3 regions of the uncultured Anaerobiospirillum sp. genome follow, and region 2 is predicted to be linked to each of the others. Evidence: predicted binding sites of a transcription regulator. Region 2 holds the regulator's gene; each other region holds the start of a gene.
The links. The regulator sigma-54, encoded in region 2, starts transcription at its own class of promoters, with help from an activator protein. The targets are predictions, from matches to a motif close to TGGCACNGTTTTNGCTT.
Positions count from the first base shown of each region.

Region 1 (10,506 bases), on a different contig from region 2:
TTTGCCTCTGGTCTTGGCGTAGTGGAGCTAACTGTTGCTCTACACTATGTTTACGATACTCCAAATGACAAGTTAGTTTGGGATGTTGGCCATCAAGCATACCCTCATAAGATGCTAACTGGCCATCGCAAAGAGCTAGGCACCATTCGTAAGAAAGGTGGTCTGCATGCATTTATTTGGCGTGGTGAAACCCCTCATGATCTGATTACCACCGGCCATGCATCCACCTCCATTGGTTCAGCCTTAGGTCTTGCCGTAGCAGAAAGCACCAAAGATCGTAAAGATCGTAAAAAAGTTGTCGCTGTTATTGGCGATGGTGCACTCTCAGGCGGTTGTGCCTTTGAGGCTATGAATCATGCTGGTTCTTTTGAAGATCTCGACCTTACCGTGATCTTAAATGACAATGAGATGAGTATCTCTGAGAACGTAGGTCGCTTACATCAAGGACTGTCTCATGTGCTCTCCTCTCCTCATTATGTCAAGATGATTGAAGGTGGTAAGCGCATTTTAGAGCCGCTGCCAGCCTTACGTGATTTAGCCTTACGTGCTCAAGAGCACTTTAAAGGCATGCTCATGCCAGGTACCTTATTTGAAGAGTTCGGCTTTAACTATATCGGCCCAGTAGATGGTCATGACGTTAATAGCCTCGTGAGCATTTTGCAAAACATCCGTGATATGCCTGGCCTTACTTTCTTGCATGTAGTTACTACTAAAGGTAAGGGTTACGAGCCAGCAGAGAAAGATCCAATTTGCTATCACGGTGTACCTGTATTTGATCCAGATGAGGGTATTCAAAAAGGCGCTCCAAAAGAAGACCTTTCATACTCAGCAGGATTTGGTCGCTGGATGTGCGACAAGGCAAAAGAAGATCCTAAGCTTATGGCTGTTACACCAGCCATGCGCATTGGTTCTGGTCTAGCTAAATTTGCTGAGCTCTATCCAAAGCAATTTTTCGACGTGGCTATTGCTGAGCAGCATGCCATGGTCTTTGCCTCAGGTTTAGCAGCAGGCGGTATGCGCCCTGTAGTGAATATCTACAGCTCCTTCATGCAGCGAGCTTATGATGGCTTAATCCACGATATGGCAATTCAGAATTTACCAATCATTCTGTGCCTTGATCGCGGTGGCTTAGTTGGTGCTGACGGTCCTACACACAATGGCGCTTTTGATATTGCCTATACCCGTACCGTACCTAATTTAACCATCATGGTGCCAAGCTCACGTCATGAGCAGTACACCATGTTAAACACTGCCTATGCGCTAGGCTCTCCATGTGTCATTCGTTATCCACGAGACAATGGTGAGTCTTTAATGATTAAGAAGGGCGATAGTTTTGAAGATGCTCCTATGAGCTTGGAAAAGACTATTGCAGTAGGTAGTGTTGAAATCCGCAACTTAGCTTCATCTCATGTCAATGAGCTCGTAAGAGCGCTTGATAGTGCTTCTTTTGATGGTCATGGTGCTGAGGATCAAGTTGAACATACTATTAAGCTGCTTGGCTTTGAAAGCCGTGAACAGCTTGAGCATATGCAGGTAGCTCAAAGCTCTCATGAGCAAGAACGTGTTGATGCTTTAGGCAAGCAACATAAGATCGCTCTGTTAGTCTTTGGCCCATTAGTTAACTCTCTACAGAGTGTTTGTGAAGAGCAAGATATCACTCTCATTAACATGCGCTTTGTAAAGCCGCTTAATGAAGAGCTAATTCAATACTTAAGCTCACAATACGATCTGTTGGTCACTGTAGAAGAGGGTGCTGTACTAGGCGGTGTAGGCGAGCATATTAGCTCAATCGTTGCCTCCATCTCTCATAGCAATGCAAAGGCTCAGGTGCGCAATCTTGGTATGAGTGATTCTTTCGTTGGTGAAGGTAATCGCGGTGAGTTACTTGCAGACTTAGGCTTAGATCGTGATGGCATCATGTCATCAGTAAGAAAAGCAGCATCTGAGTTATAATGACAGTTTAGCTTGATTTTATTAACCAAGCTTTCTGCATTCAAACTAACTAAAACTTTGGTTTTGCGTTAGTTAATTAACAGGGGAGAATGACATGCCGTCTTTTGATATTGTTTCTGAACTCAAGAAAGATGAGCTGCAAAACGCAGTGGATAACGCTAATCGTGAATTACAAACACGTTATGATTTTCGCGGCGTTGAAGCATCATACGAGTTAGTAAAGGCTGACAATCTCGTTAAGCTTGAGGCTGACGAAGAGTTCCAGATTCAGCAGATGGATGATATTCTGACCCAAAAGCTCATTAAGCGCGGTATCGAAGTCGGCTGTGCTGAGTTTAAGGACATTACTCGTTCAGGTAAGAAGTCACTGCAGCAAGTACAGTTCAAAGAAGGCATTGATAAGGATCTTGGCAAGAAGATCGTTAAGCTCATCAAAGATGAGAAGATCAAGGTAGATGCCAAGATGAATGACGACACTGTACGAGTTCAAGGTAAGAAGCGCGATGATCTGCAGGCTGTAATTGCCTTAGTTAAGTCCAAGATGAGCGACTTAGGTCAGCCTCTTCAATTCCAAAATTTCCGTGACTAAGCACTAATCACTTAGTTACCACGGGCCGCCGGTCAAGCACCTGCGGCCCTTTTTATTTAGCTAAAGCAACCTCATTTATGTATGCACCATGGTAGATAAAGCTAACACCAAATACTCTTCTGAAGATTCAGAATCTGCTTTTAGCAATCATAAGAACGAAGAGCATGCTAATAGACAAGGTCAAAGTTCCTCTAGCAAGGACATGTATGATTTAGCAGCTCAAAATTTATTTAGCAAAGACGTGTATGATCCAGCTGATCAGATTATGGAGAGTGCTGCAAAGTTTCATGAGCATGCACAAACGCTCAAGAAAAGTGCTGCAAACGAGCAAGATAGTAATGAGGCTGCCAAAGAGCAAGATAGTGATGAGGCCGCCAAAGAGTATGGCGCTTATGCATATGCAAATTTAAGTGCAGATACTGCTGATGCTACGCCACAGGATGCAACTGCTAATACTCAGTCAGAACAGATAGAAGAAAAATCGCTATTAGTGCAGATTTTCTCTAAGAGAATGGGTATTTGTCTGGTGACCGGTTTTGCCTCAGGCATGCCGCTATTTGTGCTTATCAATTTGCTCTCTGCATATTTGCGTAAAGAGGGCTTAGATCTCAAGGTGATTGGCGCATTCTCCTTGATGATGGTGCCATACACTTGGAAGTTTTTGTGGGCTCCGTTCGTTGACCGCTATCAGATCTTTAGATTAGGTAGACGTAAAGACTGGATTATTCTCTCCCAGATAGTCTTGATCGGCGCTATTGCTGCTATGGGATGGTTCTCGCCAAAAGAGAATATTGGCATTATTGCAGGATTAGCGATCTTAGTGGCCTTTGCCTCTGCAACTCAGGACATTGTGCTCGATGCTTACCGTCGTGAGTTCTTACCAGATGTTGAGCTTGGTTTAGGCAATGCAGTGTTTGTTAATGCCTATCGTGTCGCAGGATTAATCCCAGGCGGTGTGTCCTTGATCATGGCTGACTATGTATCATGGCAAACTGTATTTACCTTTACTGCAGCATGTTTGATTCCTTGTTTTATCCTGTCCTTATTTTTACGTGAACAGAATGTCAGCAATGCACCGCGCACTTTAAAAGAGGCAGTAGTAGAGCCTTTTTCTGAGTTTATTGGCCGCCGTGGTGTTAAGGCTGCACTGTTTATCGTGTGCTTTGTCTTCTTGTACAAGATTGGTGATTCCATGGCTTTAGCTTTGGCAACACCTTTTTACATGGATTTAGGCTATAACCTCACCACCATAGGCATTGTGGCTAAGAATGTTGGCTTGTGGTCGACTGTAGCCGGAGGCCTGCTAGGCGGTGTGTTCATGTTAAAGCTTGGCATTAACCGCGCACTGTGGGTCTTTGGCTTTATTCAGGTAGTCACGATCTTAGGTTTTGTTCTTTTAGCCTACTTAGGTAAGAGTGGCACTCCATCAGTGGGGTTGCTCTCTTTAGTGCTAGTGTGTGAGTACGGTGGCGGTGGTTTAGGTACGGCAGCTTTCGTAGCATTCTTAGCCAAAGAAACTAATCCAGCCTACACCGCAACGCAGTTAGCGCTGCTTACAAGTTTCTCGGCCATTCCTCGTACTTTCTGTAATGCAGTAACAGGTTATCTTGTAGAGGGCTTAGGTTGGCAGAATTTCTTTATCTTCTGCACCATCATTGCGATCCCAGGTATGTTGCTTTTGTTTAAGGTAGCCCCATGGTCAGCAAAGGATGAAGTCGCTAATAAGGCATAAAGTTCACAACACATGATCCCCTCCATAGTGGAGCCACAAAGGGAACACATCCCACTTCACTTGCCATGCCTGTATGTGTGGCAAGCGTTGCTACGGGAGTTTGCTAGAAGGTGCGGCAGGTTAGTTAGATCTCATATTGCGCTGCAGCAGGTTAGTTTGATCTCTTTTGCGCTGCAGTAGATTAGTTTTAGTGCTTATTGCTTTGAGGCAGGGTTGTTTGATCTCTTTAGGCGTTGTGGTGATCTTAGATAGCCTCTCGTGATCTTAGATTCTTGTATGGTAGTTTGGCAAAAAAATCATAATTGTGACCTGAGCAAGGGTTAAATTGGTATGGTCAAGCTTGTATGCAAGTTAGTCTATTTGTGTAAGTTTAACCGTGTATTTTGAGTGTATTTGAGCCATGGTGAGGCATAAAGACTTTCCAAATGGTGCGCATAAGAGTCAAGTTTGTAAAGGTCATCAAACATTATGTTGTTAATGTGATATCGATCGGTTTAGACCTTACAAAAGCGCATGAATTTCACGTTCTTAAACAAAGTGTAGCTTGCTTGTCATAAGACATTGGTATACAAGTAAGCTAAGGCGTACCCTCCTCTTCATGTTTAACTTTGCTTTAATCACGCCGTTTGGGAGTTGTTTAGTATCACAAGCTACGAGTAATTTGCCATATGCATGCGTGTCATAGTTTTTTCTAACTTTGTCACAATAGCCGCATAACGTGGCAGTTACGGGGGATAACGAGTACTTTTTGTGTTAAAATTTGGGACTTGATGCCTGCCTCTGATTTAGGGTTGCGGGTACCTTTGACACTCATATTTTCGAACGCTAGCTGAGGCGTAAACGCAAAATTAGCGCTCATTCAATGCTTTGAAATTCTCTTTGCAAGTGTATCTAGGCTTTGCAAGTAATAGTTTTATCAGCCCATTTGCGGTTGTCTAACTTATCAAATGCAGTGTAGATACTCTTTAGGGTCATATTTTCCCCAATCAGACTGTCGTATTGATAGTCTGAGTGCTGTCAACTGAAGTTGAACACCATCTGTGTGTTGCACTTAGCTAAAAGCGTGTAGCACAACAGCGTGCCGATGAGGATAGTAGGCTAAACCCACGATCCTGCATCATGGCACTAAGCAGATAGTGATCTCTCTTGGGACGGTAATCGGATGAAGAGAGAACTTCAGCTTGTGACAGCGAACCGTTTTCTTTGGGTGTAATGGTACTCAAGCTCAATTAAAGGTTTTGTGTCCTTGCTTGTGTCATTAGACTCGAGCAAGTCACGATGGCTTTGATATCAAAGTCGAGGATTCGAGCTTAAAAACAGTCTGTTTTAAGTAGGTCTGAGACGTTAGAGGTCAGTCTGAAGTACGTGGAGCATAGCTCCGAGTAAGTTTTGTATTGGAACCGCCTATGATTAACATCAAAAAAGGATTGGATCTGCCTTTAAGCGGCCAGCCTGAGCAGTCAATAGGTGCATGTCCTGAGGTTAAGCATACAGCTTTACTAGGCTGTGATTACCCTGGTCTGCGTCCTTCAATGTCTGTTGAAGTTGGTTCAGCTGTTAAAAAGGGTCAGGTACTGTTCGAGGACAAGAAAAATCCAGGAACACGTTTTACCGCACCTGCTTCCGGTACTGTTGTAGCAGTTAACCGTGGCGAGCGCAGAGCCTTCCAGTCAGTCGTTATCGAGATCGATGAGTCTGTTAAGGGTGTGGAGTTTAAGAAGACTCCTGCTGACAAGCTTTCTGACCTTACCGTTGAAGACGTTAAGAGCCAGTTAATCGAATCAGGTGCATGGACTGCATTCCGTACCCGTCCTTTTGACAAGGTACCTCGCGTAGACTCAATTCCTCACTCAATTTTCGTAACTGCAATGGATACCAATCCATTAGCTCCTTGCGCAAATGTAGTGATCGCTGAGCAAGCAGAAGCATTCAAGAATGGTTTAACTGTGTTAAGCCGCATTGGTGTTACTGTTTTCGTCTGCCATGGCGACAAGTCCATCCCAATGGTGAGTGCTCCTAACATCAAGGAAGAGATCTTCGTAGGTCCTCATCCTGCTGGTTTACCAGGCACCCACATCCACTTCCTCGATCCAGTTTCCGAGAGCAAGACTGTTTGGCACATTGGCTACCAGGACGTTATCGCAATTGGTCACCTCTTTGTAGATGGTGAGGTTTACAACAAGCGCGTTATCTCCATCGCTGGTCCAAATGCCAAGGAGCCACGTCTTGTTCGTACCATCGTTGGTGCTTCAGTTGCTGAACTGACCGCTAACGAGGTTATCCCATCTGAGATGGGCGTTCGTGTAATCTCTGGCTCAGTTCTGTGGGGCTACACCTCAGTAGGTGCTTTTGCTTACTTAGGCCGTTACCACCAGCAGATCTCTATTTTAGAGGAAGGCAGAGCAAACGACTTCATCATGAAGAGCTGGCTCGGTGCAGGCTTTAAGCGTCACACTGTAACTAACGCTTACATCTCTTCATTCATCAAGCCATCTGAGTACATCATCAATACCGCCGTTAATGGTGGTTCACGTACCATGGTTCCTATCGGCACCTATGAGAAGGTATTCCCATTAGATATGGAGCCTACCATGCTCATGCGTGCTATTGAGATTAACGACGTTGACCAGGCTAAGATGTTAGGCTGCTTAGAGCTTGCTGAAGAAGACGTAGCTTTATGTACCTATGTATGCCCTGGCAAGAATGACTATGGTCAGTACTTACGTCGTAGCCTCACCAAGATCGAGCTGGAGGGTTAAAACGTGTTGTTAGGACTCTTTAAGAAACTGGAGCCTATGTTCGAGAAGGGCGGCGTCTTTGAGAAGCTGTACCCTCTGTTCGAAGGCGCTTATACCTTCCTTTACACCAATGGTAAGGTAACCACTGGCAATACTCACGTGCGCGATTACATCGATTTAAAGCGCATCATGATTATTGTTTTCGTTGCAGCACTTCCTGCAATGTTCTGGGGCTGGTTCAACGTTGGTAGCCAGACCGTGATGGCTTTAGCCACAATGCCTAATGGCGCTGAAATCGCTGCTACTTCTTATGCACTTTTCAGCAACGACTACCACTTTGCTTTAGTGCAGATGTTAGGCGGTTCATTAGGTGCTGACGCTGGCGTATGCAGCAAGCTCTTAATCGGTGCTGTTTACTTCCTCCCAATCTACCTCGTTACTTTCGCTGTAGGTGCTTTCTGGGAAGTTTTATTCTGCATCGTTCGTCGCCACGAGATTAACGAAGGCTTCTTCGTTACCTCCATGCTCTACGCCCTCATCGTTCCTCCAACACTCCCACTGTGGCAGGCTGCCTTAGGTATTTCCTTCGGTGTTGTTATTGCCAAGGAAGTATTCGGTGGTACCGGTCGTAACTTCATGAACCCAGCTTTAGCTGGTCGTGCTTTCTTATTCTTCGCATACCCTGCATCAATGTCCGGCACCAACTGCTGGGTACCAGTTGATGGCTTCTCAGGCGCTACCCCACTTGCTCAGTGGGCAGAAGGCGGTGAGGCAGCTCTTGTCAACTTCGCAGGCGAGAAGATCACCTGGATGGACGCTTTCTTAGGTAACATCCCAGGCTCTATCGGCGAAGGCTCTACCTTAATGATCTTATTAGGTGCTGTAGTAATCATTGCTTTAGGTATCGCTTCATGGCGTATCATGGCCGGTATTGTTGTAGGCGCATTCATCTGCTCCTCATTATTCAATGCTATCGGCTCTGAGACCAACATGATGTTCTCCATGACCTTCATTTGGCACTTAGTATTAGGTGGTTTTGCATTCGGTGCTGTCTTTATGGCTACCGATCCAGTGTCTTCTTCCTTCACTACTGGTGGTAAGTGGGCATTCGGTATCTTAATCGGTGTTATGGTCGTTATGATTCGTACCGTAAACCCTGCTTACCCAGAAGGTATGATGCTTGCCATTCTGTTTGCTAACTGCTGGGCACCACTGTTCGACTACTTAGCAACCAACCGCAACATCAAGAGGAGACTTGCCCGTGCTTAAGCTCAATAAAGACTCCGTATTCGGCACTTTCGTTGTTATCATCGCATTCTGCTTAGTATGCTCTGTGGTGGTATCAAGTGCTGTGGTTGCCTTAGGACCATTCCAGCAGGCAGCTATTGCTAACGATCGTCAGATCAACATTCTGCGTGTTTCTGGCTTTGAGGTTGAAGGCTCTGTTGCTAAGACCTATGCAAAGCACATTGAGGCTCGTTTAGTTGATCTCGAGACTGGTAAGTATGTTGAGGACAGCGCTATCGCTCCTTCTGACTTCAACTTCCAGTCATTAGCAAAGAACCCAGACTTCAATGTTGCAATTCCTGCAGAAGAGGACGTTGCTAACATTCGTACTCGTACTAAGTTAATGCCAATCTACCTTTCTAAGGATGAGAACGGCAATACCGTACGTTACATTCTTCCTTTCTATGGCATGGCTCTGTGGTCAACTGTTTACGGTTACGTAGCACTTGATCCGGATGGCAACACCATTAAGGCTGTTACTTTCTACAGCCACGGTGAAACCCCAGGCTTAGGTGGTGAAATCGATAACCCACGTTGGCAGGCTTTATGGCTTGACAAGAAGCTCACCCGTGAGGATGGCTCCCGTGGTTTCAACATCACCAAGACCCCTGACCACAATGGTGAAGGCAAGGATTATGACGTTGACAGCCTCTCTGGTGCTACCTTAACCGCTCGCGGTGTAGATAACGCAGCCAACTACTGGTTCGAAAACGCATACAAGGCTTTCCTTGAGAACTTACGCAAGGGAGAAATGTAAAAATGTCTGATGCAGCAAAGGCTCCATCTTGGAAAGAGGTACTGCTCGATCCGCTCATCGCCAATAACCCGGTGATGATTCAGATTCTGGGTATCTGCTCTTCCTTAGCTGTTACTTCTTCCATGAAGACAGCATTCGTTATGGGTGTGTCCGTAGTTTGCGTTTGTGCTATTGCAAACACCTGCGTGTCTGTTACTCGTAACTATATTCCTAGCTCTGTGCGTATTATCGCTCAGATGACCATTATTGCCTCTCTGGTAATCCTGGTTGACCAGATCCTCAAGGCTTTTGCCTATGACCTGTCCAAGCAGTTATCAGTTTACGTAGGTCTGATCATTACCAACTGTATCGTTATGGGTCGTACTGAGGGCTTTGCTCTGAAGTATCCTCCATTACCTTCTTTATTAGACGGTATTGGTAACGGCTTAGGCTATATGCTCGTTTTATGCATTATCGCCACTGTTCGTGAGATCTTCGGTTCAGGTTCTTGGTTCGGTATTACCTTATTCGAAACCGTTAACAACGGTGGTTGGTATGTACCATGTGGCTTGCTCGTAATGCCACCTTGCGGCTTCTTCTTAGTTGGCCTCTTAATTTGGCTGACCAAGACCTTCCGTAAGGATCTGGTTGAGCAACCTGAGTATGACACCCATAAGCAGGATTACTAATCATGGTTGAACATTACCTTTCTCTTTTAGTAAAGAGTATCTTCATCGAGAACATGGCTCTGGCCTTCTTCTTAGGTATGTGTACTTTCTTGGCTGTGTCCAAGAAGGTTACCACCTCTGCAGGCTTAGGTGCTGCTGTTATCATGGTGCAGATGCTGGCTGTTCCAGTAAACAACCTGGTTAATGCTTACATCTTAAAGCCTGATGCTTTAGTTGTTGGTCTTGACCTTTCCTTCTTAAGCTTCATCACCTACATTGGTGTTATCGCAGCTTTAGTACAAGTACTCGAGATGTTCCTCGACAAGTTTGTACCTTCTCTTTACAGCGCCTTAGGTATTTTCTTACCTCTGATCACTGTAAACTGCGTTATCTTTGCAGGTGTTTCCTTCATGGTTCAGCGTGAGTACAACTTCACTGAGTCTGTAGTATATGCATTCGGTTCCGGTACCTCTTGGGCCATGGCACTGGTGCTCTTATCTGCAATTCGTGAGCGCTTAAAGTACTCTAACGCTCCTGATGGTATGCGTGGCTTGGGTCTGGTATTCATCACCTCTGGTCTGATGGCTATCGGCTTCATGTCATTCTCAGGCATTTCGCTCTAAGGGGGATACATGTTTACAATCGTATCGGGCGTTTTTATGTTCGTGGTTGTAGTTGCTATTCTCGTAGCACTCATCCTCGTAGCAAAGCGCTTCTTAGTGAACTCCGGTGACATCACCATTGGTGTTAACGGTGATCCATCTTTAGGCTTCAAGTGTCCTGCTGGTACCAAGCTGTTAAAC
Region 1 covers NZ_CABTML010000028.1:51,865-62,370, reverse strand. The annotation lists gene dxs (1-deoxy-D-xylulose-5-phosphate synthase) at 1-1,953, shown strand, start outside; gene RDO37_RS02730 (YajQ family cyclic di-GMP-binding protein) at 2,048-2,542, shown strand; gene RDO37_RS02725 (AmpG family muropeptide MFS transporter) at 2,631-4,274, shown strand; gene RDO37_RS02720 (Na(+)-translocating NADH-quinone reductase subunit A) at 5,681-7,033, shown strand; gene RDO37_RS02715 (NADH:ubiquinone reductase (Na(+)-transporting) subunit B) at 7,037-8,281, shown strand; gene RDO37_RS02710 (Na(+)-translocating NADH-quinone reductase subunit C) at 8,274-9,056, shown strand; gene RDO37_RS02705 (NADH:ubiquinone reductase (Na(+)-transporting) subunit D) at 9,059-9,724, shown strand; gene nqrE (NADH:ubiquinone reductase (Na(+)-transporting) subunit E) at 9,727-10,326, shown strand; gene nqrF (NADH:ubiquinone reductase (Na(+)-transporting) subunit F) at 10,336-10,506, shown strand, end outside.
Region 1: RDO37_RS02720 (Na(+)-translocating NADH-quinone reductase subunit A) is a predicted target of sigma-54. The motif match lies at 5,422-5,438, and genes of this name have one in related genera.

Region 2 (10,506 bases):
TACCAAAAGGTTAACTTGGAAAACCATTTGGCATAGGTGTAAGAACTTAGATCTAGGATAGATTAATAGTGCTTTACATACCTGCTGATCGCTTGTTAAAGCATTATGGCTGAACTTTTGGGCAAGTTAAACTGAACGTTACTGTCTGGCAAGTAAAACGGAGCCTTACTGTTTGACAAGTCACACTGAACTTTACTGTTGGGCAAGTAAAACTGAGCCTTACTGTTTGACAAGTCACACTGAACGCTACTTGCAGCAATTGTGTGGGAATGGGAATTTTACAGGCGGCACAAATGAAAAAAGCCACTGCATGAGTGGCCTTTTTCCCGTGTTAGGGTGGGGAGCTCTCGCGAGCTTCCCTTGGTTGGAAATGGGTTCTTGTATGCTCAGCCGCGTTGTGGGCGAGTCTCATACGGGGCCATCAGACAATATACTGTTGGGGTTGCTGTCTGAGGCGGTTACTAACAAATGGTTCGTTATGAGGCCTTACAAGACCTCGGGTTAGTACTTTAAGTCCTTGAAAGTTGGAGCAAATGGCTCAACTGAGCCTGGGGTTATATCCAACTTTTTGAGGCTACATTAGTTGGCAGTATCTAAAACTGCAGTGCCTCGGGTGAGTGCAAAAAGTGTGTAGCAGTAGCGCTTGTTAGCTAATACAGCCCAGGGTTATGCTCTACTGCATAAGGCCTTACGGGGCCTCGGGTTACTAACTTAAACCTTTGTAGCAGAATCGTTGGCTCAACTGAGCCTGGGGTGGTTATTTCTGCTGTTTAGTAACGAACAAAAGTCCTTTGAGTTGTCAGATGCAAGAGTTTTCCTACAATCTCTTGCTAGTTCTGGGAATAGGGGGCGCTGTAGCCATGCCTCTCAAAGGCTTTTGTTATGAAAGTGAATCTGCAAATGCCCGTCGGTTACTCGTGTTTCTCTTTGTACTTGACTAACTGACGATCAACTTTGTCGATTAAGGCATCGATGGCTGCATACATGCTCTCATCCTCAGCTTCGGCATGCAGTGTACCGCCAGAAACGTTGAGGTCTGCTTTAGCGATTTGCTGGAGCTTCTCAACTGTCAGGGTAACAGCAATGGAAGTGATAACATCGCCTTTACGCTCGAGTTTGGTGAACTTCTCTGTAACATAGTCATGAAGAGCGTCTGTGACTTTAAGTCCTACACCTTGGATGTTAATCTGCATATATCTGATCCTTAACCCAACCTAGTTGGATACCGAGAGTGTGGCCGACGTCCACCGCCGTTACTGTACTATTGGTACTACGCAGTCCCAAAATAATCAATCCATAGCAGTATCAAGTAAAAGACTACGTATAACAGTGGTTCCTACTGCAAAGAAGCTAAAGAGGTTCTGTCAGAACAATTCGATAGCTGGTTACTTAACTTGACTCCCGTAGTCGCAAAACTGTTCAAAAGGAAAATATAGTCAGCGACGGTGTCAAATTAAGGGGAAGGGCTCGTCGAGGGCCCGTAAGAGAGTTGCATGACAACCTTTGATTTCATATTAACTAAATCAAAGCCTTATGGGGTCTTAAACTTAGCAAATCTTAGATGCAGATCCCGAAATGGTCTTTACGCTTTTTTCTAGGGCATGGACAAGCCTTAGGAAAACGCAGCAATCAAAAGTCATATATAAGCCAAAGACAAAAATATATGTGATCCTTGATTGATCCTGTGGTGATCTTGGTATTAATACCATCTTGTGATCTTTTGGGGCGACTTTCACTCAAATGATCCAAAGATGTTGTGGTGATCTTTTTAGTCTAGATGGGGTGCATGAGTTAAAACTCATGAGGCAGGGTATTATGCCCAAATTCTTTTTGGGGGCTATGTCCAAATTCTCTTTGGGGTTTATGCCCAAAGTAGTTTTGGGCATAGGCCCCAAAGTGCTCGTTTTTAGCTGACAATGGGGCGATGGGGAGTTGTAGTGGCGTTTCGTCTCGTGTTTCGTTTCGTCTCGTTAGTGCCGCTTTGAGTGGCGATGGTTTATACAAGACGCTTACGCTGTGAGGAAGAGCCGATACCAATAGACTCGCGGTATTTAGCGATGGTACGGCGAGCCACACAATAGCCCTTTTCTTTAAGCAGCACGGCGATCTGATTATCAGAGTATGGTCTGCGTGGATTTTCCTTTGAGATGAGTGATTTGATCTCTGCACGTATTGCAGTTGAAGAGGCTGTACCGCCACTTTCGGTGCTAACGTGAGAAGAGAAGAAGTACTTAAGCTCAAAGGTACCACGAGAGGTAAACAGATACTTTTCAGTAGTCACACGTGAGATAGTTGACTCATGCATCTCAACTTCGCGAGCGATGTCGTTAAGCACTAAAGGCTCCATACGACTCTCACCATGATCTAAGAAGGCTTTCTGATGCTGAATGATGCATTTTGAAACCTTGAGCAAGGTGTCGTTACGCTTAGCGATACTTTGAATAAACCAATTGGCCTCTTGCAGGTTGCTCTTGAAGAACTCTTTTTCACGCTCGTTGCGTGCATAGCAAGAGAGGGCTTTGTACTGTTCATTTAAACGCACGCGTGGCAGTGAGTCAGGATTAAGGACAACATCGTAATTGCCATTTTCATCTTTAACGACTAAGACATCAGGAATGATGAAATCTGACTTTTGCTTAACTGCAGTATTACCAGGGCGTGGGTTTAATGAAACGATGATCTCAATAACTTTCTTTAAGAGATCTTCTTTGATGCTTAACTGATTGCACAAGCCACGATAGTCATGGTTTGAGAGCATGTCGAGGTACTGAGAGACTACTAACTCAGCAAACAAGACCTCTTGGCTTACATTGGTCTGCATCATTTCACGAATCTGAATGAGCAGACACTCTTGTACAGTACGAGAGGCTACGCCTAATGGATCAAAGTGCTGTACGAGTTTTAGCACAATGGCCACATCTTCTTCTGTGGTATCTGGATAACGGCCGATAACTACAGAGACGATGTCCTCAAGGGATTCAGTTAAATAACCTGAGTCATCTACAGCATCAATAATAGCCTCGGCAATCTCACGATCGCGACCACGGATCTGAGAGCAGTTAAGCTGCCAAGTAAGGTGATCTCGTAAATCCTCTTCGGTTTCACCCTCATAGACAGTGTTAAGGCCAGTAATGCCGTTTTTAGAGCGTGACTTAGCAGAGACACTATCATCTCTAGCTAATGTATCGTGGTTAGATAAAGTCGAGATGGCACCAGGGTCCATCGCTGCTTCAGTTAATCTATCTGGCAGGGCAGTATTAGAAAGTGCATCATCTGCAGCTGAGAGATCAACATCTGACTCGCGATAGTCAGAGCCATAATCAAGATATTCTTGGCTAGCCTTGGATCCAGTTAGATCATAGTCTGAGTAGTCATCTTCACTACGTGAGCGAGAGTAGTCGGCGCGTGACTCACTATCTTTACCAATGAGCTCACCAGCAGAGGCAACTTCGTTGTGCTCGTTGTAGCCAGACATATCAATGTCCGCACCTTGGTAAGAGGCGTCATTACTAAATGGATCAAAGATCTCGCTATCATTGGCACGACGCTCGTTTTCTGCCATTTCGTCAAGCGAGTCCACATTAGAGTTAGCGATAGACTCATCAATCTCTAAAAGTGGATTTTTTTCGATAGTAAGCTGAATCTCCTGACGCAGATCTAGAGTCGACAATTGCAGCAGACGAATTGCTTGCTGCAGCTGTGGAGTCATAGTTAAGGTCTGTGTCTGGACTGCTCTCATTTGCAGAGATGTTTTCAAGCCAGCCATGAAAGTTTTCCTATAAAGAGAAATTCTTACCGAGGTACACTTCTTGTACCTTCTTGTTTTCAAGCACCTCTTGTGCGCTACCCTTAGCGATAATCTCGCCTGCATTTACGATGTAGGCTTTGGAGCATACATCAAGAGTTTCACGCACATTATGATCAGTGATCAATACACCGATATCTCTATTTTTAAGGTGAGTGATGATGTCCTTAATGTCAGAAATGGAGATTGGGTCAACTCCAGCAAAAGGCTCATCTAACAAGATAAATTTAGGGTTGGCAGCGAGTGCGCGGGCGATTTCTACGCGACGACGTTCACCACCAGAGAGAGCCATGCCAGCACTTTTAGCAATGTGCTCAATATGGAACTCCTCAATAAGCTCGTTGAGTCTATTTTGGCGCTCGTGCTTGTTAAGCTGCTTTTGCAGTTCAAGCACACTCATGATGTTTTCTTCTACAGTTAGCTTTCTGAAAATGGAGTTTTCCTGAGGCAGGTAGCCAAGTCCTGCTAATGCACGCTTGTGCATTGGTAAGTGGGTAATGTCCTGATCATCGATCATGACATTGCCATTTTCAGTGGAGATAATGCCCACAATGATATAGAACGAGGTGGTTTTACCTGCGCCATTTGGGCCTAAAAGACCAACAATAGAACCGCTCTCGATGGAGAGGCTTACATCATTTACAACCACGCGTCCTTTATAGGTTTTCTTAAGGTGGTTGGCCTGTAAAAGACTCATCTTGTTACCTGTTTATTGCCACGGTTAATACCGCTGCTTAATTAAAGCTCTATTCATGCAGTTGAGGGGTATAGCCAAATGGACATGTCTACCTTTGTTACAACTACTAAGATAAAAGAGCTTAAAAACTTTAACTCCAAAAACTAAGAGAAAACTTAGTCATGCAAACTGCTTTAAATTCCTAAGCTCGCTATTAGGAGTTTGCTTGGATCTTTGCTAGTTTTTTAATCCTGTAGCCACGTAAATTTCGTGTTTACAGATCTCAAGATCTAGCAAATTTAGATGCTGTTATAAGCTAGCATCTATTTTTTTACTTGTTATCTTTCTTGAAGTCAGCTGGCACAAAAGTACTCGATACTCGACCGCCTTGGCTGTTGTTGTTCACAGCACGCAGCTTTTGTGAGTTAATGTTGTACTCGATACGCTCGCCGGTCATCTTTGACTCACCTTGCCAGACTACAGCACGACCTTGCAGTATGATGCTAGTCTTTTGAGGGTAGTAGCTTAAAGTGCGGGCACGAGCCTTGATGTATTTGCCGTTATCTTGCTGTTGTTGGAAGTTAACTGGAGAACCATAGGCGATGATAGACTCTAAGTCACCATTTTCATTTCTGATGATCTCTACTTTATCAGCGGTGAGCTTAATAGAGCCTTGAGTTGCTTCTACATCACCAGAGAACACGATCTTGTTTGCCTGAAGATCAGCGCTTTGCTCAACTGATTGAACGTTGATTGACTGCTTACTATCTGTAGATAACGCATATGCATTATTGAAAGCTACAAGAGCTGCAGATGTAATCAGTATCTTACGGATTGTAGACCACATGAGGCTTGTCCTTGATTACTATGGTTTTCTTGTTCAGATCGATAACGTAATTTGATCCTGTGTTAGTAAACTTAGTGCCTTCGATACTCAGCTGCTGTTTAGAGCTGATGATCTTATTTTTAATGTCAAAGTGCACGCTCTTAGTACTAACTTGTTTGATCTCTGAGGTGTCTACATCTAAAGGACTAACGGTGACATTGCCTCGTAAATCGGCATAGTTGTCATGCACCATCACGCCCTCTTTAGCCTTGATCCTCCAGCCATTTTTGGCTGAGCCATCGTCGTTTTTATCGTAGAAAACACCATCAATACCAGTGACTTCTAAGAGCTTTTTGTTTTCATGGTATTTAAGCTCATCTGTTGTCATGGAATGGGTTATATGTCCGTCTTGATCGTAGAGCTCAGCTTTTAAGCCTTTAGAAACAAAGGTTGGGTAGAGATTGGAGATCTCTTCGTTGCTCAGTCTGCCTTTCAAGCCAGAGAAGTGATACAACAGAGCTGCTAAAACAGTCAGCATTGCAGCAATGATGATCGATCTTAAAGTAACGCCCATTAAGAATTACTTCCCATTAAATGCCAAAATCTTTGATAGCTAATACCACTCAAGGCGAGCCTACATCATTATTCTTAACTAGCAACGATTAGCCTATATAGGCTAAATCACAACAGCTAGCCAAGATAAAAACAGCGCTATGTTTAATTGAGGCAGCCTTGAAAACAGTCAAACATTCTAGCCTATTTATTCTAAAAATTGGCCCAAAATTTGCCGTGCAGGCCGCAAATTTGATCAAACTTGTGCTCATGCGCAAATATCAGTACAACTCGTCTTACAAAAGTAAGCAATATGATTGTTAATTAGCCTACGATTTAGTGTATTAGCATAATTACTGCACTATTTTGACCCATCAAATCTAGACAGGTTTGTAAAGTTAAATAGTTTAGACAGGGAAAATTAGGAAGGGCACTGCATGCCTTTAGGCACACAAGGAAAATTTAAGGCTGCACTCTTTGCTTAGATAGCAAAACAGTTGTGTGAATAGACTCAAGACGTGATTCAACCTAAACATGAGGTTGCCTCATGTTTAGGATAGATGAGTGGATTTTTGAGAGCTGTTGGTAGTGGAGTGATTGAAGTTTGTAAAGTTATTGAAGTTTGGGTCTTTATTGCGCACCCGGCTTGAAGCTAATTCCTTCCTTGGCTACTAAAGGACGGCCATCAGCGGTAATCTTGCCTTGAACCATCATAATGAGATCGCAAAACTCACGTGCAGCACCACGACCACCATCTAATGTAAGGACAATGGTAGCGATCTTCTTCATGTAGTGATAACCATCGTTAGGACATGCAGAAACAGCAGCGTTCTCAAAGAGCGGGATATCGTTGACATCATCGCCCATGACAGCTACTTCATCCTTAGAAAGATTAAGCTTCTCTAAGAGTTCTTCTAAGGCTACCTTTTTATCGGCGATACCTTGTATAACGTGCTCTATTTTGATCTCTTTGGCGCGACGCTGAGTAAGAGGAGAGTCACGTCCTGTGATAAGAGCCGTATGGATACCGGCATAGTGCAATAAGGCTATGCCCATGCCATCCTTACCATTGAATTTCTTAAGCTCGTTTTCCTGTCTATCTAAGTAAATACCACCATCAGTAATGGTGCCATCTACATCAAATACCACGAGCTTGATCTTACTGAGCTTATGAGCAACCTCAGCGCTTAAGTCCTGATAGAAGGTATGGAATACACTCTCAGTTAAACTCATACTGTCCCCTTAGAACTATGCTTGCTTATATGATTCCGGCGCGAAGCATATCGTGCATATTAAAAGCACCGATGATCTTATTGTCTTGATCTGTAACAATCATGGCGCTGATCTTCTTATCTTGCATGATGGCTAAAGCATCTGCAGCAAGACATTCAGCCTTAACACTAATACCGCCGTGGGTCATTACCTTGCTTAAATCGTCTTTTACAGAAAACTCTTTTTCTAAGGTGCGACGCAGATCGCCATCGGTGTACACGCCTACAAAGTGATTGTCTGCATCAGCTACAGCAACAATGCCGAGGTTTTTAGCAGTCATCTCTAAAAGAGCATCTTTGATAGTGACCTTATCTGAGCATAAAGGAATTTCATTGCCTGTATGCATGATGTCTTGGCAACGAACGAGGAGCTTTCTGCCTAAAGCACCGCCAGGGTGAGACATAGCAAAATCACGCTCGGTAAAGCCGCGAGCCTCTAAAAGGGCAATGGCTAGAGCATCACCAATGGCAAGCTCTGCTGTAGAACTTGAGGTTGGGGCTAGATTAAGCGGACAAGCTTCTTTGCTTACATGGGCGCTAAGAGCCACATCAGAGGCCTTAGCTAAAGAAGACTCTAAATTGCCAGAAATGGAGATCAGAGGAATTTTGCGGCGGCGCAGTAGCGGGATCATGATCTTAAGCTCGGTACCTTCGCCGGAGTTGGAGATAGCAATAACTACATCCTGATCTCCGATCATGCCTAAGTCGCCGTGAGCTGCCTCGCCGGCTTGAACAAAGAAAGCTTGCGTGCCTGTTGATGCCATGGTGGAGGCGATCTTGGTGGCAATATGACCTGATTTACCTACGCCAGTTAAGACTACCTTACCTTTGCATTTTAATAAGATGTCACATGCACGAGCAAAGTCTTCATTGATAGAAGGGACTAACTCAAGGATTGCTGCAGCTTCTTCTTGTAAAACGCGCTTGCCTGCTTGAATACATGTCTCGTGTAACATCTTTGTCTCCTAGGCATATATATGGTGATGATCCATAGCCTATAGTTATCGCTTCATAACGAACAGATTAGCAAAAAGTTTGTGCATTTAAGGTGCACAGTGCATCTTATTGATAGTCTTGTTCAGGTTATATTCTATGGTTTAGCCTTTGCACAGCAAAAGTTACATAATATAACGACTTTGCTAAGTTCTATCAGGGTTTTATTTGTTAAGCTCATGTTAACGATGAGCTTTGCAATGAGCATAACATTATAGCTGCATTTGATGCATACAGACATTAATCTAAGCTTTGCCTTTAGCATAAGTATAATTAGTAGCACAATATGCGCTCCCTGTATGGCAAGCTACATAAGTCTGTTCGTCCGTTTTATTAAACGTCAAAGAACAGCAGCTGACTGTGGTTTTGTCATAAAAATACAGGCAGTTTAAACCAAGCTTATTAAAGCCATCGCATGCTCTTAAACAAAGAGCGTGAGATTGCACATGTTAGCTAATTTAAAGCCATAACCTTAAGCACTCATCAAACAAGATTGCCTTGGTTTATAGATGAAAAGACGCTTAAAGATTAACGAATTTAGCTAACAAATTTAGGTGTTGTTCGTTGTTTCTATCTACTTGCCTTTATTCAGGTAAGCGCATCATGCTGTGTTAGAATCAGCGCACATTTTACCTGTTAAGGGTGTCCATGATGAGTATACAAAACTCGGATCTGCCTAAGACGACCAGTAATTGTGGTCAAGATGCTGCCTCTACTTGCAAGGCTCCTTCAGATAGCCTCGTTAAGGTAGAGAATGTATCGTTCTCTTATGCTGGCAGACAAATTTATAAGGGCATGACCCTGGATATTCCTCGAGGCAAGATCACAGCAATTTTAGGCCCATCAGGCACTGGTAAAACTACGCTCTTAAGATTAATTGGCGCACAGTTAACACCAGATGAAGGCCAGATCTTGTTTGACGGTATCAATATCCATAAGTTACCACGTAAAGAGCTTTACGATCTGCGCAAACGCATGAGCATGCTCTTTCAAAGTGGTGCTTTGTTTACCGATTTAAACGTCTTTGAGAATGTTGCTTTCCCTCTGCGTGAGCATACCAAGCTTCCTGAGGTCTTAATTCATGATCTTGTGATGATGAAGCTTGAGGCTGTAGGTCTAAGAGGTGCAGCTTACTTCTCGCCAAATGAACTCTCTGGTGGCATGGCACGTCGTGCTGCACTAGCGCGCTCCATTGCACTTGATCCTGAACTCATCATGTACGATGAGCCTTTCGTAGGTCAGGATCCTATTACTATGGCGGTCTTAGTAAAACTCATTGCCGACATTAATGAGTACTTAGGCGTTACCTCTATCATCGTTACCCATGATGTTGCTGAGGTGCTCTCTATTGCCCATCAGGTCTACATTGTGGCTGATGGTCATGTGATTGGTTCTGGTACTCCAGATGAAGTGCGCAATAGTTCAGATCCAAAGGTCGTGCAGTTTATTAATGGCGATTACGACGGTCCTTATGCATTCCGCCTCAAGGCAGAGCGTGACTATCTGGAGGATCTGTAATGTTTGATTTTATTGGCAGGATCGGACGTTATACCACCGGTAAGATTACTTCACTTGGCCGTTCGACTTTGATGCTCTACCATGCGCTCGTGGGTAGACCAGACTTTGGTAAGCATTTTCCGCTTCTCATTAAGCAAATCTATTTTGTTGGTGTGCAGTCTGTCATCATCATTTTGGTCTCAGGTCTGTTCATCGGCATGGTGCTTGGTCTTCAGGGTTTTAACATCCTTAAAGACTTCATGGCTACAGGTTCTTTAGGCCCATTAGTAGCTCTGGCTATCATTCGTGAGCTTGGCCCTGTGGTTACTGCACTGCTTTTTGCTGGACGTGCAGGCTCTGCACTGACAGCAGAAATTGGTCAGCTTAAAGCATCTGAGCAGCTTTCATCTATGGAGATGATGGCTGTAGATCCGTTAAGACGCATCATCTCACCTCGCTTTTGGGCAGGTGTGATCTCTATGCCTTTACTCTCTGTCCTCTTCTGCTTAGTAGGCATCTACGGCGGTAAGTTGGTAGGTGTCGATTGGCTAGGCTTAGATGACGGCATTTACTGGTCAGGCATGCAGGCTTCAGTTGATTTTGTCGACGACATTGGCTGCATGTTCATCAAGGCAGTGATTTTCTCTATTGCCTGCGTATGGATTGCTTTATTTAACGGTTATGACTCTAAGCCTACCTCAGAGGGTATTTCTGCAGCTACTACTGCTACTGTAGTTCAGTCATCCCTAGCTATCTTAGGCTTAGATTTTGTGCTGACAGCACTGATGTTTTAACGGATTTTTACGCTGAGGCCCGCAGTAGCTAAAAGAGTTTAGAGATATGGTTTCTCCCTCTTATATAGGCACCACAAGCTGCGGTGAATTTT
Region 2 covers NZ_CABTML010000022.1:1,816-12,321, forward strand. The annotation lists gene hpf (ribosome hibernation-promoting factor, HPF/YfiA family) at 912-1,193, opposite strand; gene rpoN (RNA polymerase factor sigma-54) at 1,997-3,766, opposite strand; gene lptB (LPS export ABC transporter ATP-binding protein) at 3,777-4,502, opposite strand; gene lptA (lipopolysaccharide transport periplasmic protein LptA) at 4,813-5,328, opposite strand; gene lptC (LPS export ABC transporter periplasmic protein LptC) at 5,309-5,881, opposite strand; gene RDO37_RS01890 (HAD hydrolase family protein) at 6,490-7,092, opposite strand; gene RDO37_RS01895 (KpsF/GutQ family sugar-phosphate isomerase) at 7,118-8,086, opposite strand; gene RDO37_RS01900 (ATP-binding cassette domain-containing protein) at 8,775-9,641, shown strand; gene mlaE (lipid asymmetry maintenance ABC transporter permease subunit MlaE) at 9,641-10,414, shown strand.

Region 3 (10,506 bases), on a different contig from region 2:
CATTGCTGGTGGTGCAAATGTTGACGTTGCAACTCTTGAGCTTGGCAAGGCAGCTAGCTCCTTAACCATTGGTAAGGATAAGGTTGGCGATGAGCCTAGCTCAACTGCGGCCGTATTTGCTGAGACCCTTATGTTCAAGGCTGGCAAGATCTTCGTTGATCCTGCTTACACTGAGAAGGCATCAGTTCTTGCTGTTCAAGAGATTAAGGCTGGTGATGCCAAAGAAGACGTGGGCGTATTAGCCGGCGGTCTGTATGTTGGTCAAAACGCTGCTTTCGGCTATGGCTTTGATGAGGCCGAGTTCAATTCAGTAATGGCCAACTACCTTGTAGATGGCAAGTTTGCTGATCCTACAAATTCTGGCTCAACTGGTCCTGCTAATGCTTTAGTTCTCAACAAGCCACTGTCTGTTAAGTACGATAACGGTATTATCGTAAAGCACGACATTACTGATACAACTGTAAACGGCAATATTCCTAAGAACACCTTAGAGCTTGGTAAGAACGCTGCTCTTATCATCACTGACAATGCATTCGGTGCTGACAAATCACAGCCTGCTATTACTTTCACTTCTGGCGCAGGCACAACAACCGTTGCAGCAAAGGTTCAGGCTGCAGAAGGTGCAAAGGTAAGCTTAATCGGTGACATCACTGCTAAGGATACTGGACTTAAGATCTTTGCAGCACAGGGTACTGGCAGCACAGTAACCGCAAGTGGTGATTTAGTTGTTGAGGCTGCTGGTGGTCTTTTGACTTACACTTATGCTAATGGTGCTGATCTTTCTACTACAGGTGTAACTCTAAAGCTTGATCCTGAGGTAGAGAAACAGATTCGTAGCTTAGTATCCGCACCTGTTGGTCAGATGTTTGTTGACTATGCAAATGGCGAGTTCTCTGGTGCTTCAGGCTTAGGCTATGACTTTGTAGTTAATACTCTTACTGCTAAGCAATACGGTGCAATCGATGCTGCTGCTCATGCTGCAACTTACGCAGGTGCCCAGCAGGCTGCTGTTGCTGCAGTAACCACCATGGCTGACGCAATGTTTGGTCGTGTTGGTGCCGTTGGTGTAGAGGCTGCAACCATTTCTGCCACTGGCTCACAGGCTAACGGCGGTGTATGGTTAACCCCAATGTACAAGTCTGTTGATTCCGACGGTTTCAACGCTGAGGGCGTATCTTACGGCTCAGATGTTGACCTTGCTGGTGTAGCATTTGGTACTGATACTGTAAACGGCAACATGCGTTTTGGTGCTGTATTCAACATCGGTTCTGGTGATGCAGAAGGCAAGGGTCAGGGTAATGGCCTCAAGGACGAGTTTGACTACTACGGCTTTGGTATTTACTCAGCAATGGGCTTTGGTAACTTTGCTTTAGTTGGCGATGCCTCCATGACCGTAATCTCTCACGAGGTTGAGGGCTTAGATCTTTCTGGTAAGGCTGACACCAAGGCTGTTACTATGGGCTTAACTGGTCAGTACACCATCTCTACTGCTGCAGTTGATGTAACTCCACACTTAGGTGCACGTTTCATCCGCATCAACACCGACAGCTATGACTTAATGTCAGCAGATGGTGCTATCGCTACTACTGACTTTGATGTGCAGAACGTATTCTCCATCCCACTGGGTGTAACCTTATCTAAGGCATTTAGCACCAGCGGCTGGACTTTAGCTCCTAGCGCAGACTTAACTGTTGCCTTCAACACTGGCGATACTGAGGCTAAGTCACATACCCAGTTCAACAGCACTAAGCCAATGGCTGTTGCTATGAACACTGAGGTGCTTGATGAAGTTCAGTACGGCTTAACTGTTGGCTTAGGTGCTCAGAACGGTGCATTTGGTACCTCATTTGGAATCAACTACACTGGATCTTCCAACACCGACAGCTTCGGCGTTAACGCACAGTGCCGTTACATGTTCTAATGAGCTCTTAGCTAAGAGTAAATCTATAGACTGCGCTTAAGACTTGATGTTTATAGCGTAGTCTAGCTTAAGCGATCATGGCTGATGATGGGGATAGATCATCAGCTGTGGTCGCTTTTTCGCTTTATGGGATACGAGATCTGCGTTGATTTTGCTCCGTGAACTTGGCTCTGAATAGGCTCTACACTCAATGCTCAAATCTCAATGAATTTACTAATCTGAATTGGGTTTACTGGTCGTTTTATCAGGATTACGTATTTGAATGCTCATACTTTATGTAACTGGGAAGTTAGCTGTTATGGCTTGCATGACGGGGATTGCAGATTTGTCTATAACTTGAAATGCAGTAGACGGTAGGGGAGTATGCACCAAAGTTACGCACCATTTTTGCCCAAACCTTAGTCAAGATAGGCACTTGCGGGGCATTGCAGTTTAGGCTTAGTTTGCGTGCTACTATCGAACTCATTATTTGAGGCCACTCTTTGAGTGGCATTGTTTTCTAGATGTCGCGGTTACAACTCTAATAACGACCGCCGCATCGACGCAAACTCACTTAACTTGGTAAGGCAGTAAGTAGGGCGTCACTTCATTTTGCTTGTATATCTGTGCATTGCCACATTATGCGTGCATAAGAATGCTATGAATTGATCTTTGCTTGGCATCTTTACTTGTTTGAGTTGGTATGTATTTAGAGTTTGCGTAAGACAGATTTTTAGGAGCGCACCATGAGTCAAGAGAATGCATTAAGCGGGCAGGACTATCTTCGTAAGATCTTGCTTGCACGCATTTATCCTGTTGCTCGTTTAACCCCACTGCACAAGCTTGAGAAATTATCCGACAAGATTGGTGGTGGCAAGATTTTACTCAAGAGAGAGGACTATCAGACTGTTCACTCTTTCAAGATTCGTGGTGCCTATAACAAGATTCGTCAGCTCTCTAAGGAGCAATTAAGCTGCGGTATCGTAGCCGCATCTGCAGGTAACCATGCACAAGGTTGTGCATTATCAGCCAAGAACTTAGGCTGCAAGGCAGTCATCGTAATGCCTAACACCACCCCAGACTTAAAGGTGGATGCTGTGCGTCGCTTTGGCGCTGAGGTAGTGCTGTATGGTGAGAGCTTTAACGAAGCCTATGACTATGCTCAAAAGCTCTCAAAGGAAAAGGGTCTTACTATGATCCCTCCTTATGACGATCCTGATGTTATTGCCGGTCAAGGCACCGTTGCTCATGAGCTCATGGGGCAGTGTAATGATATCAGCAGCATCTTTGTTCAGATCGGCGGCGGCGGTTTAGCAGCAGGTATCGCCGTATATATCAAGAACCTCATCCCTCACGTAAAAGTTATTGGTGTTGAGGCTGAAGGCTCTGCCTGTATGAAAGCTGCAGTAGATAATGGCAGCCCATGCAACATTGGCTTTGTTTCACACTTTGCTGATGGTGTAGCTGTAAGCCGTGCCGGTGAAGAGACATTCCGTCTGTGTAACGAGTATCTTGATGACATCATTACTTGTTCTAATGACGAAATCTGTGCTGCTATGAAAGACATCTTCGATGATACTCGTGCTATTGCCGAGCCATCAGGTGCTTTATCTTTAGCTGGCTGTAAGAAGTACTTACGTCAGCACAACATCAAAGAAGGCAATCACATTGCCATCATGTCTGGCGCTAACGTTAAGTTCAACACCTTACGTATGGTCGCTGAGCGCTGTGACGTTGGTGAAATGACTGAGGGTATCTTCTCAGTTGAGATTCCTGAGGTTAAGGGCTCATTCTTAAAGTTCTGTGAGACTATCGGCAACCGTCATGTGACCGAGTTCAGCTACCGTGTTCACCGTAGCGATCTGGCACGTATTTTTGCCTCTATTGAGCTTACTGAAGGTAAAAAAGAGCTCAGTTACATCACTGGTGAACTTGAGCAAGCTGGCTACAAGGTTACAGACCTAACTGAAGACACACTGGCAAAAGATCACGTGCGTTACATGATCGGTGGTCACTTAAAGGCAGGTGAAAAAGAGCGTTTATTCCTCTTTGAGTTCCCTGAGACTAAGGGTGCTCTCAATGACTTCTTAACTAAGCTTGCTGGCTCTTTAAGTATTTCTCTATTCCACTTCCGTATTTCTGGTTTAGAGTACTGCTCTGTACTGTGTGGCTTTAATGTAACCCATGGTAATGACGACTTAGAGCAATTTATCAGCACCATCAATTACCCATACATCGAGGTAACTGATAACGCTGCTTATCAGCAGTTCTTAGTCTAACAGACTATAAGATCATCAATGGCTGATGGCTGATGGATCATGTCTGCGCTTAAGTCGCAACCATCCATCTAGCCGTTAAAGATCGCCAAGGCGCTCCATGCGACCAAACATGGCAGCGCCTCTTTTAGCTCTCCTCCTAAGCATTCTGAATGCTTAAAGGACGCGCAATTACTTACCAAATGCATCCTCTCATGCTCTCTAGCTTATAGGTTATGCTTCTCAAGCTGAACTACCTTGTTAGAGCTAGATAGCTGTTACATACACCAATCTTGCCGAATAACTAAGAGCCATTCGCTATCCTTCCTCGCCTTAATGACAAAGGCATAATACAACAGCCATTGATTATCAATGCGGCATGCAGCTGCAGAAGTATAAATAACAGTTCACATCATTTTTTTTTTCGTGGCTTTATAAAACATATCACTATTTATGTAACGGTAGAATCAATTGGTTAATGTAATTTGCCTTGGAGCAATTAACAGCAGAGTAGGGCGCTATTTGCTTTATCTGCACAGTAAACATAATCTACCGAGCAGTAGAACGCTTAGTAGTATCTGTGTCATGAACTCATAGCTTTTATGATGTTATGGCTTAGTGTTACTTAGTCACAAGGCTGGTCATTTACTAACCATACTCAGACTTTATGGTCTATGAGGCTAAAGGGTACATTGAGATAATTGACTTGTTAAGGCGCATACAACATACAAGACAAAGGCATACGATGGCAGCTGCGGCTTACAGACTCTGATACAGAGCTCGTACTTAATGCGGCTTTGGTTTTTAGCGGTTCCATTACTCCATGATCCTGCCTTGACTTGAATGCATTGCACACGACAATTGCCTAACCGGGCCTTGTGGTTCGCTAGCTACTCGTACGTTTGGCTAGGTCGCTAAGAGTCAGTTTGAGAATGCTAAGAGGTCACGATGCATAATCGTGACAGTATGGAGGTTACGATGGTGTTTAGGAGCAGATCTTAGTTTCATGGATAGCTGTAAAGCATAGCGGCAAGATCTGCTATTGAGGAGGCGATCTCATTGCCGCGATAGGTAGAGTTACGTGTTTTTATGGATTTTAAGAACGCGGTGATCTTAGTTATAAAACATAGCGAAAAAGGCATATTTAAGGCATTTAACAAACTTTTTGTGTATATGGCATTACCTTTGCTCATTAAGCTTTGCACTTTGGCTACACTTTTTCCAAAGTGAGTAGCCTAAATAAGTTTTTGTAGTGGAGCAACGCTATGTTCGGAACATCAGTTAGCGGTATTAAGAACTCTCAAAAGCACATTGATGTGACTTCAAATAATATCTCTAATACCAATTCATACGGCTTTAAGAAGTCGCGTGCAGAGTTTGCTGACGTATATGCCAATAGCGTCTTCACAAACTCCAAGACCAATGCCGGTATGGGTGTACAAAACACCGTAGTGTCACAGCAGTTTGTACAAGGTGCACTCTCTGGTGATACTGGTAACCCACTGGATATGGCAATTCAGGGTAATGGCTTCTTTGTACTTGAGGGCCCTGGCTCTGATGCACAGACCTTTACTCGTAACGGTGCTTTCCAGATCAACAAAGAAGGCTTCGTAGTCACCGCTATGGGTGATTTCCTGCAAGGTTGGGACGTAAACCCAGATGGTACTACCACCTCCTTAGACCTTAGCAACACCCATAATATTCGTCTACCAGCCGACACTGGCGCACCTCAGATGTCTACCAACGTCTCTATCGGCGTTAACCTCCCAGCTGATAAAGACCCAGTTAAGCCAAACCAGCCTGCTCAAGATCCATGGTCTGGTGCTGCTTGGCCGCAAAATGTACCAGTAAATGAGTCGCAAGGTATTTTCCGTGGACCAGCTGGTGGCGCTAATCCAGACCCTAATGCTGCTAATTTTATCCAGTACTACACTGACTTTGATCCAAAGGATGCAAGCACTTACCAAGCATCTACCTCTCAGACTATTCACGACTCCTTAGGTCGTGCTCATACTCTGACTTACTACATGATTAAGACTGGTCCAGATGCTAAGGATTCTAACAACACTAACTGGACTGTAATCCCATACGTTGATGGACATCCAGTTGATGTTAAAGGCAAGGGCTTAGGCCAGGGTATCTCATACAAAGACAATCCTGTTTGCCTTACCGTAAATGGCAAGTCTACTATTGCTGGCTCAAATCTTTTTGGCTTCCAGGTTAAGTTTGGTCCAAACGGTGAGGTCTTAGAGCAGTATCCTGCTAAGGTTGAGCTTGTAAACCCTGCTGATGCTGCAGCTGCAAACCAGAAAGTTCCAGGCAGCTTACGTCATGCACTCTTTGGTAATCCAAATGCTCCTGCCAATTCTCAGGATGCAACTGGTGTGCTTGCACAGTTAAATCAAAATAACCCACCAAAAGACCTAACTTTCACCTTTAAGGGTCAGGCAGGCAATGACGGTAGCTTACATACTGCCTTAGGACAAGGTATTGAGCCAACTCAGATGCTGAATATTCAGTTTGCTGCAAGCCAGTACGGCTCATCAAACTTCTCTGTAAGCCAAGCTCCTACAAATGATGGCTATGCTACAGGTATTCTGATTGGTATGTCCGTCGATGAGAACGGCATTATCCAGTGTGAGTACTCCAATGGTCAGGTAAAGAATATTGCCAAGGTAGCTATGGCGGATTTTGCCAATACCCAAGGTCTGACTAAGATTGGTGATACTCAGTGGAAGCAGTCTAATGCATCCGGTGAGGCTATCGCTAAGGAAGCTAACTCAGGCTCATGTGGTTCTATTAAGGGCTCAAACCTCGAGCTCTCCAACGTAGACCTTACCAATGAGCTTGTAGAGCTTATCACTGCACAGCGTAACTATCAGGCTAATGCTCAGTCGCTGCAGACACAAAATACAGTTATGGACTCAATCCTCAATATCCGTTAATTAACTTGAATCCATACCTAACTTACGCCGAGCTTTGACTCGGCTTTTTTAATTGTACTCCACCAATCATCTGCCTCTTATCATTAAAACCTCAGTACTAGCGGCAATCCATTGAGTACTTCAAAACCAAGTACAACCATGTACAAGCTTAGAAGACCTTACGAGGATATCACGTTAGATAGTGGTCGACGTCTAGAACTACAAAGCGCAATGTGCAGTTGCGACAGCCTATGTACGATGGTTTCACTGGCAATGTCTTACTACCTCCTTACAACCAAGGTAAAAAGCATTCAGCTCTTGATTGCATTGTAAGAGAAAGATAATCGCGAGACGCTAGCAGCAAGACAACGTGCTAAGAAACTGAGCACTGCATAAGAGTTGGCAGAGATTAAAGAGTATTTAATGCGCTAAAGCAGGGTAGTGCTGGGCAGTTGCTTTAGCGCACTAAGAAGGAAGATCTATGATTAACCGCCGCAGCGACGCCATGAGCTGCTGATGCGGTAGCGGTGATCGCCAGTAATGTCTTCTAAGATAATTGGAGCCTTGCTAAGTGAACGACGATTTTTCATTGGGAGAATGCGTGTTCTGCCATGATCGTTTAAGAGCAAGAAGAGATTATCCAAATTACCTTCAGGCATGAAGTTAAAGCGGGCCATAATGCCATGGCCATCAGTAATCATAACGTGCTCAGGATGGTCACGGCTAAATGAGCCATCAGATCTCTCGTGGGAGATACAAGCACGCAAAGCAGTACCCATTACAGGTTGTGGACGGCTTACTGGTGGTCGATGAGACGGTCTATGTGGGTAGTATGCATCCGGAGTAGGCGGATAAGGCATGTAATCGGGGTTATTCTCATCAAAGTTTGGTCTGTAACCGGGCCTAAAGTGCCCACCATTTGGACCATGGGAAGGGCGAGCATTTTGACCATATTCACTCGGTGGCGGCGCAGGTTTGGTCTGATTTTGATTGTAATAGTCGTCCCATGCGCTGGAGTCATTAGTGCTTGTAGACCACTGGTAGTGGTTGGGGCCATAACTCTCACCATGAATACTACGGCTTGCGCGGTTTAAGTCCTCGTAGGCAGGAATACGATGCTGCTCAGCATTGTTTTTTAATTGCTCATTTGAGTAGCGTCGTACTTGCTCTTGACGATCAACACTAGAGTAAGCATTGCCTGAGTTGTTGTTCAGGTTGCCAACAGTAATGGTGCGCTTATCTGTGTAGATATCACCGCTCACTGAATTATTTGACTCAACTTGATTAGGAGAAGGTGTGCTGTTTGGATGCTCCACCTCACCAGTGCCCTCATAACGGTACTGATGAGAGAAGTCTAGCTCAGAGTTTGCCTGAGAAGGCATGGCTAGAGCAGCCAAAAGCGCAGCTGGTAACAGCATTAAACTAGGCATCCTATTGTGCATCTCTTTCTCCTAGTTATATGGCAAGTTTGCAGTGGGGTATAACAATTACCTATAAATATTTTACGGCATGAAAGTTAGCACTATATTAGCAAGCGCAAAAAAGACTCGCGTTCTCCTCACTAATCTCTCATTTTTAGCTGTTGATCAGACCGAGATCACCAATCGAGCTACAAAGTATCGTTTATCAGCTTACTAAGCACAACAGGACGTAGCTAAGCGTGTAACTGCCGCTCAGATGCCATAACAAACCTGCAGTAATTCTTTAACAAGCACAAAGCTTGAAGTAGCGTATGAAATTACCCAGCTGGCCACACATTACTGAGAAGTACAGCAAGCACACACTCAAGGCTCACTGTTAGTAAGACTAGACGTATTGGTATAGCAAAAAAAACAAGATCATGGAGCGCAGCATTGCCGTGTGGCAAAGCATTGCCACGCATATGTAACTGCAGTTATGGTAGGTATGTTTATGACACACTGGCTTAAACAAGCTCTTTATACACATTTAGCCAAACTGCTTTACGAAATAGGCACAGCTCTTGCTCAAAGCCGATCAGGAATGATATTGCCATGATCTTTCACAAGATGATCATGGCTTGCCTTATGAGAGATATACCATGGCTTTATATGTTAATACGAACGTTAGCTCTATCAACGCTCAGCGTAAGCTTGCTAACTCTACCTTAGCACTCAATACCTCTTATCAGAGACTGTCCTCAGGTCTTCGTATTAACAGCTCTAAGGACGATGCAGCAGGCCTTCAGATCTCTGATCGCTTAACATCCCAGATAAATGGCTTAAATCAGGGAAATCGTAATGCCAACGACGGCATCGCCTTAGCTCAAACCATCGAAGGTGCCTTAGACGAAACGACCAACATGCTGCAGCGTATCCGTACCCTTGCAGTACAGGCTGCTAACGGTACCAACACACAAAAGGATCGCCAGGCACTTCAAGAAGAAGTGAAGTCTTTATCTCATGAAATTAGCCGTATTGCTTATAAAACAACATTTGCTGGTGCAAATGTATTGATGAGTAAGGATGCAACCACAGGCGCAGGTGGTACCGGTGGTAATGTTAAGCTTGATACATTAAAGAATGCCAATGGAGAGTACTACTTTCAGGTTGGTGCCAATGCAAACGACATGATCAATCTTAAGATTGAAAATGGCTTCCATATCAATGGCATAGCTAAGATGGCTGGACTTGCCATTAAAGAGGATAAGCAGCAGGCAGCAGCTCAAGGTGGTACAGGTCTGTTTTTCACTAAAGCTGCCACACCTTCATTAGCATACTTCCTGGTCGACTCAGCATCTGTTGCCCAAGTAACTTTAGCAAACATCGATAAGATGATTGAAACAGTTGACTCACAGCGTGCGGCCCTAGGCGCAATCCAGAATCGTATGGAAAGCACCATCCGCAATCAGAGCTCCATTGCGGAAAATGAGTCTGATGCTCGCAGCCGTATTCGCGATACTGATTTTGCATCTGAAACTGCAGCTTTAACTCAGAACCAGATTATTCAGCAGGCTTCTCAGACCATTCTGAGCCAGGCTAACCAGCGTCCAACTGTGGCACTTAGCCTCTTAGGCCGTTAATACGCAAACATAGATTTTAAGACTCGTATCACTTTAAGGCCGCTAGCTCTCCTTTGCGGCCTTATTTGGTGGGAGTTTGTAGACAGTTTATTCGTAAGTGGCAGCTATGCCCTTTACGAATACATTGATTGCAAAAAGCAAGGTGGAGCATGGCGTCTAAGCTTCTCTGTCCTGCATAGACGATATTGGAGAGAATCATGGCTTTATACGTTAACACTAACGTGAGCTCCATTAACGCTCAGCGTAAGCTCGCTAACTCTACCTTAGCACTCAACACCTCATATCAGCGTTTATCCTCAGGCCTTCGTATTAACAGCTCTAAAGACGATGCTGCAGGCCTGCAGATCTCTGATCGCTTAACATCCCAGATAAATGGCTTAAATCAGG
Region 3 covers NZ_CABTML010000048.1:119-10,624, reverse strand. The annotation lists gene RDO37_RS03890 (autotransporter outer membrane beta-barrel domain-containing protein) at 1-1,921, shown strand, start outside; gene ilvA (threonine ammonia-lyase, biosynthetic) at 2,647-4,179, shown strand; gene RDO37_RS03880 (flagellar hook protein FlgE) at 5,421-7,100, shown strand; gene RDO37_RS03875 (hypothetical protein) at 7,565-8,521, opposite strand; gene RDO37_RS03870 (flagellin) at 9,139-10,119, shown strand; partial or broken gene RDO37_RS03865 (flagellin) at 10,317-10,506, shown strand, end outside.
Region 3: RDO37_RS03870 (flagellin) is a predicted target of sigma-54. The motif match lies at 9,050-9,066, and genes of this name have one in related genera.